DNA from 2 places in the Dactylosporangium sp. NPDC006015 genome. Region 2 is predicted to be linked to the other one. Evidence: predicted binding sites of a transcription regulator. Region 2 holds the regulator's gene; the other holds the start of a gene.
The links. The regulator HrcA, encoded in region 2, represses chaperone genes, less so after heat shock. The targets are predictions, from matches to a motif close to GGTTNGCACNCTCNNNNNGAGNGTGCNAACC.
Positions count from the first base shown of each region.

Region 1: the regulator HrcA is predicted to act here: its motif matches at 1,704-1,734, upstream of groES (co-chaperone GroES).

Region 1 covers NZ_JBEXUD010000005.1:138,644-142,052, forward strand. Annotated here, with positions in the region: gene ABZ321_RS11315 (class I SAM-dependent methyltransferase) at 1-803, opposite strand, end outside; gene ABZ321_RS11320 (hypothetical protein) at 808-1,581, opposite strand; gene groES (co-chaperone GroES) at 1,813-2,127, shown strand; gene groL (chaperonin GroEL) at 2,220-3,409, shown strand, end outside.
Region 2 covers NZ_JBEXUD010000007.1:88,447-91,855, reverse strand. Annotated here, with positions in the region: gene dnaJ (molecular chaperone DnaJ) at 1-967, opposite strand, end outside; gene hrcA (heat-inducible transcriptional repressor HrcA) at 1,000-2,022, opposite strand; gene ABZ321_RS14500 (DUF4870 domain-containing protein) at 2,208-2,825, shown strand; gene hemW (radical SAM family heme chaperone HemW) at 2,904-3,409, opposite strand, start outside.

The DNA of each region.
Region 1 (3,409 bases), on a different contig from region 2:
TCAGGGTCATACACGAAATTTCCGACCTGTCCGACAGGTGCGGCGGTCGTGCCGGAACCGGTCAGCGAGAAGACCTGTGATCCCTGGAACAGGGTCGCGCGGCGGGGAGCGGCCGCGAGGGGGCCGCACCAGGCGGCGGCCTCGACCACGTCACCGTCGACCGAGACCCATTCCCCTTCCGCGCCGGGCGGCAGCAGCGCGTGGTCGATGCCCGGCGCGAGCTTCAGCACCGTCATCGGCACCCGCGCCGCCAGGCCGACCACGAAGTCCCACGGCGGCGAGTAGGCGCGGGGGTCGAACACCCGCCGCCCGCCGGACGTGCGCCTGGCGGGGTCGCAGAACACGGCGTCCACCTCGTCGAGGGGCACCTCGGTCGCGTCGCGGGCCTCCACCAGTACACCGGCCGCCAACCCCAACGCGTGGACGTTGGCCGACGCCGTCGAGGCCGTCTCCGGCGAGGCGTCGACCGCGTGCACGCGCAGCCCGGCGCGGGCGAAGGCGATCGTGTCGGCACCGATGCCGCAGCCGAGGTCCGCGACCCGGGTGGCGCCCGCGGCGGCGAGCCGGGCCGCCCGCCGGGCCGCGACGGGAGCCCTGGTCGCCTGCTCGAGGCCGGCGCGGGTGAAGTGCATCACCGCCGCGTCGGCGCCGAACTTCGTGACCGCCTTGCGCCGCAGCGCCACCTGGGTGAGCGCGGCGGCGGCGAGGTCGGGTGGGAAGCCGGCCGCCCGCAGCGCCGACGCGGCGGCGAGCGGGTCGCCGTCAGGGAGTGCGGCCGCGGCCTGGATCGCCTGTTCGAGCATGCGTCTATGAAATCCCTAGGATGCCCCCGGCCTTGCCGAGGCTCTTGCGAACCTTGAAGGTATAGCTGTCGCCGGCGTTCGACGAACCGTGCACGAGCCAGTAGTCGCCCTTGTCCTCCTTGGGCTGGCCCTCGGTCCAGTTCGGCGGCGCCTTCTTGCCGCCGTAGCTGCCGGCGATCGACTGGCTGGAGTAGCTGGCCATCCGGGCGGTGTTGCCGTTGTACCAGGCGTTGATGAAGTTCTGCACGTAGCTGGACGCGTCCGACGGGTACTCGGTCTTCTCGATGACGACGTCGGTGATGGCCTGCGGCTTGCCCAGGTTGTGCTCGTCGACCGTGACCTGGAGCTGGTCGCCGTGGTCGTTGCGCAGGACGCACTCGGAGCCGTCCTTCTTCACGTACTTCCAGTTGTGGTCGGCGCCCTTCTCGATGTACTGGAAGTTGGACACGGCGCCGCTGCTCGCGAGCTGCTTGATCCGGTTCATGTCGTTCTTGGTCCAGGCGGACACGGCGGCCTGGCAGTAGCCCTTGGCGTCACCCGGATAGGTGGGTCCGGCGGCGCTCTTGTCCGCGACCGGATCCTGGGTGCCGCCGGTCCCGCCGGTGCCCCCACCGCCGGGCGACGCCGAGGCGCCGCCGGGGCCCTCGCCGAACTCGGCCGAGTTCGAGGGGCCGTTGCTGGCCTCCGCGGCAACGTCGCCGCCGTCCTTCTTGCCGCAGGCGGCGAGGGACCCCATGGCCAGGGTCGCGACGATCAACGTGCCGAGCAGCCTCTTCATACAGGTGAGCGTAGATCGGTATGTGATGTCGGGCCGCTGTCCGTCGCGTAGCCGACGACGGGTGATTTCGTGGCGTGTTTGGCACTCTCCTTGACGGAGTGCTAGCCCGCGACATAACCTCCGATTAGCACCCTCGACATGAGAGTGCCAGCCAACCGGCTGGAGCCGGCACCCGCGACGACGGCTTCACCGGGCACTCGATAGCGTAAGAAATCGATACCCCAGGAGGGTATGCCCGTGACTACCGCGACGAAGGTTGCGATCAAGCCGCTCGAGGACCGCATCCTGGTCCAGGCCAACGAGGCTGAGACGACCACCGCCTCGGGCATCGTCATCCCGGACACCGCCAAGGAGAAGCCCCAGGAGGGCACCGTCCAGGCTGTGGGCCCCGGTCGCATCGACGACAAGGGCAACCGGGTCCCGATCGACGTCAAGGTCGGCGACACCGTCATCTACTCGAAGTACGGCGGCACCGAGGTCAAGTGGGGCGGCCAGGAGTACCTCGTGCTCTCCGCCCGTGACGTCCTCGCGGTCATCGAGAAGTGACCCAGACCAAGTAGATCAGTGGCCACCGCCCCGGACCCGTGCGCAGGAGCGCTGCGGCCGGGGCGGTGTCGCTTTGAAGGGACATCACACGCATGGCGAAGATCCTGAGCTTCTCCGACGATGCGCGGCACCTGCTGGAGCACGGCGTCAACCGCCTGGCCGACACGGTCAAGGTCACGCTCGGCCCGCGCGGTCGCAACGTCGTCCTGGACAAGAAGTTCGGTGCCCCGACCATCACCAACGACGGTGTGACGATCGCGAAAGAGATCGAGCTCACCAACCCTTATGAGAACCTCGGCGCCCAGCTGGTCAAAGAGGTCGCCACCAAGACCAACGACGTCGCCGGCGACGGCACCACCACCGCCACGGTGCTGGCCCAGGCGCTGGTCCGTGAGGGTCTGCGCAACGTTACCGCCGGCACCAACCCGGCGGGCATCAAGCGCGGCATCGACCTGGCGACGGCCGCCGTCGTCAAGGCGCTCAAGGACAAGGCGACCCCTGTCGCCAGCCACACCGAGATCGCGCAGGTCGCCACCATCTCCGCGCAGGACGCCACCATCGGCGAATTGATCGCCTCGGCGATGGAGCGGGTCGGCCGCGACGGCGTCATCACGGTCGAGGAGGGCTCCACCCTCACGACCGAGCTCGAAGTCACCGAGGGCATGCAGTTCGACAAGGGCTACATCTCCCCGCACTTCGTGACCGACGCGGAGTCGCAGGAGGCGGTGCTCGAGGACACCTACGTCCTCGTCACCACCCAGAAGATCGCCGCGATCGAGGAGCTGCTGCCGCTGCTGGAGCAGATCGTCAAGGACAACAAGCCTCTGCTGATCATCGCCGAGGACGTCGAGGGCCAGGCCCTGTCGACCCTGGTGGTCAACGCCATCCGCAAGACCTTCAAGGTCGTCGCGGTCAAGGCGCCCGGCTTCGGCGACCGGCGCAAGGCCATGCTCCAGGACATCTCGATCCTCACCGGCGCCGAGCTCGTGGCCCCCGAGCTGGGCTACAAGCTCGAGTCGGTCGGCACCGAGGTCCTCGGCCGGGCCCGGCGCATCGTCGTGGGCAAGGAGCTCACCACGATCGTCGACGGCGGCGGCGAGCAGAGCGAGGTCTCCGCGCGGGTCGAGCAGCTCCGCAAGGAGATCGAGGCCTCCGACTCCGACTGGGACAAGGAGAAGCTCAACGAGCGGGTCGCCAAGCTCGCCGGTGGGGTCGCGGTCATCAAGGCCGGCGCCGCCACCGAGGTCGAGATGAAGGAGCGCAAGCACCGCATCGAGGACGC
Region 2 (3,409 bases):
GCAGGTCACCGCGGCCGGTGCCGCGCAGGTGCGGGACGCCCTTGCCGCGGATGCGCAGCGTCTGGTTGGGCTGGGTGCCGGCCTTGACGTCGACCGTCTCCTCGCCGTCGAGGGTCTTGATCGTCAGCCGGGTGCCGAGGGCCGCCGCCGTCATCGGGACGGTGACCCGGCAGTGCAGGTCGTCGTCCTTGCGGGAATACACGTCGTGCGGGCGCTCGTGGATCTCGACGTAGAGGTCCCCGGGCGGGCCGCCGCCGGGGCCGACCTCGCCCTGCTGGGCGAGGCGGATGCGCATGCCGTCCTCGACGCCGGACGGGATCTTCACGGTCAGCGTGCGGCGGGTGCGGACCCGGCCGTCGCCGCCGCACGTCGCGCACGGGTGCGGGATGACGGTGCCGAAGCCCTGGCAGGCCGAACACGGCCGGGCCGAGACGACCTGGCCGAGGAACGTGCGCTGCACCGACTGGACCTCGCCGCGACCGCCGCAGATCTCGCAGGTGGTCGGGTGGGTGTTGGGCGCGGTGCCGGCGCCGGTGCAGGTGCTGCACACGACGGCGGTGTCGACGGTGATCGGTGCCTCGACACCGAACGCGGTCTCGTGCAGGTCGAGGTCCAGCCGCAGGATCGCGTCGGCGCCCGGCCGGATCCGCGGGCGAGGCCCGCGGCTGGCGGTCGTGCCGAAGAACGCGTCCATGATGTCCTGGAACCCTACGAACGCCCCGCCCTGCGGGCCGGCCCCGCCGCCACCGGGCGCGAGCGGGTCGCCGCCGAGGTCGACCATCTCCCGCTTACGCGGGTCGGACAGCACCTCGTAGGCCGCGTTGATCTCCTTGAACTTCTCCTGTGCCACAGGATCGGGATTGACGTCCGGGTGGAACTCGCGCGCCAGCCGCCGGTAAGCGCGCTTGATCTCGTCGGCCGTGGAGTCCCGTTTGACACCGAGAATTCCGTAGTAGTCCTTCGCCACTGAGTCCTATGCCCCTGACTCGTCCATGAGGTTCAACCTTGTCCCAGCAGATCGCCGACGTAGCGTGCCACGGCACGCACCGTGGCGATGTTTCCGGGGTAGTCCATCCGCGTCGGCCCGAGCACACCCATGCCGCCCACCACGATGGAGCCCGGCCCATAGCCGGTCGCCACGATCGACGCGCTGCGCAGGTCCTCGATCTCGTTCTCGTCGCCGATGCGGACCCGGGTCATGCTCGGCTCGACCTCGCCGAAGAGCTTGAGCAGGATGACCTCCTCCTCGAGCGCCTCGAGGATCGGCCGCAGCGAACCCTGGAAGTCCAGCAGGCCGCCGCGGGCCAGGTTGGCGGTGCCGGCGAGCGCGATCCGCTCCTCGGTGCGCTCGACCAGGGTCTCCAGCAGGACGGTCGACAGGACGGTCATCGGCGGGCGCAGGCTCGGCCCGGACTCCTCGACGAGCGCCTGGACGAGTGGCGGGGTGTCCACGAGGCGCTTGCCGACGAGCTTCTCGTTAATTCTGCGGCGCAGCTCGGTGACGTCGTCGGCGAGGATCGGGCCGGGCAGGTCGACCATCCGCTGCTCGACCCGGCCGGTCTCAGCGATCATGACCACCATCAGCCGGGTGGTGGACAGCGGCACCAGCTCGAAGTGGCGCACGCTGGCCCGCGACAGGCTCGGATACTGCACGACGGCGACCTGCCGGGTCAGCTGCGCGAGCAGCCGCACGGTGCGGTGCACGACGTCGTCGAGGTCCACGGCGCCGATCAGGAACCGCTCGATCGCCCGGCGCTCGGCGGGGCTCAGCGGCTTGACGCGGGACAGCTTGTCGACGAAGAGCCGGTAGCCGGCGTCGGTGGGCACGCGACCGGCGCTCGTGTGCGGCTGCCGGATATAGCCCTCCTCCTCGAGGACGGCCATGTCGTTGCGGACCGTCGCCGGCGAGACCCGCAGGTTGTGCCGCTCGACGAGGGCCTTGCTCCCGACGGGCTCCTGGGTGGCGACGTAGTCCTCGACGATGGCACGCAGGACCTCGAGCTTGCGCTCGTCGAGAGCCATGCGCACCTCCTCGAGAAACTGGCACTCCCACTTTGTGAGTGCCAGTCTACGTCGCCCGCGCCGCCCACGGAATGATCGTCATGTGTGCGAACCGCCGCTATTGGACTGGTCTGCGCCAAGTTTGTCCAAAAGAAGTCATGCCACGTCGCTGGCGATAGTTGATCGGTACCCCTACCGTGGCCCCCATGAGTGAACCACCTCGCCCCGGGGAGTACGGCGTGCCGCAGGACCCCAACAACCCCTATTCGATGCCGGGCGGGGCACAGTATCCGCCGCCGGGCCCGGACTACGGCCAGCAGCCGCCGGTCTCCGGTGGAGGTTACCCGCCGCCGACCAGCGGCGCGGGCTACCAGGACCCGAACGCCTACCAGCAGGGCGGTTACCAGCAGCCCGGTGGCTACCAGCAGCCCGGCGGTTACCAGCAGCCGGGTCAGTACGGATACCAGCAGCCCGGTGGATACCCCGGCGCCGGCCCGGTCGGCTACGCGAACAGCGACGAGAAGACCTGGGCCCTGATCGCGCACTTCGGTGGCATCTTCATCGGCTTCATCGCCCCGCTCATCGCGCTGCTGGCCAAGGGCAACGAGTCGCCCACGGTCAAGGCGCACGCCAACGAGGCGCTGAACTTCCACATCACGTGGGGCATCATCCTGTTCGTGGGCGCCCTGCTGTCGGTGTGCACCTTCGGCCTCACGCTCATCGTGCCGTGGATCGTCATCGTCGTGTTCGCGATCATCGCGGGCATGAAGGCCAACGGCGGCGAGCTGTACCGCTACCCGATGACGTACCGCTTCATCAAGTAAGGCATCCGATCGTTCGAGGGGCGGCCATCGAGCCGCCCCTCGCCATGTCCGGCCCCTCTGAGTTCAGGTCAGGGCAGGTCAGGTCAGGTCGCGGGCCACGGCGTCCGCGAGCAGGCGGCCACGCAGCGTGAGCACGGCCCGGCCCTCGGCGAACGGACCGGCCTCCAGCAGCCCGTCGTCGAGGCAGCGGCGGGCGCCCTCCAGCGCCGGCGGCTCCAGGACGGCCAGGGGCAGGCCCGAGGCGAGCCGGATCCGCAGCAGCACGTCCTCGAAGCGCCGCTCCTCCTCGGTCAGCACCTCCCGCGCGTGCCCCGGCGACGCACCGTCGGCGAGGCGCGCCGCGTACGTGTGCGGGTGCTTCACGTTCCACCACCGCACCCCCCGCACGTGACTGTGCGCGCCGGGCCCGAGGCCCCACCAGTCGCCGCCGCGCCAGTAGAGCTCGTTGTGCCGGCAGGGCGAGTCGCGGGACCAGTTCGACACCTCGTACCACGTCATCCCGGCCTCCGTCAGGGCCTGCTCGGCGGCGAGGTAGCGGTCGGCGGCCACGTCGTCGTCCGGGTACGGCAGCTCACCGCGGCGCA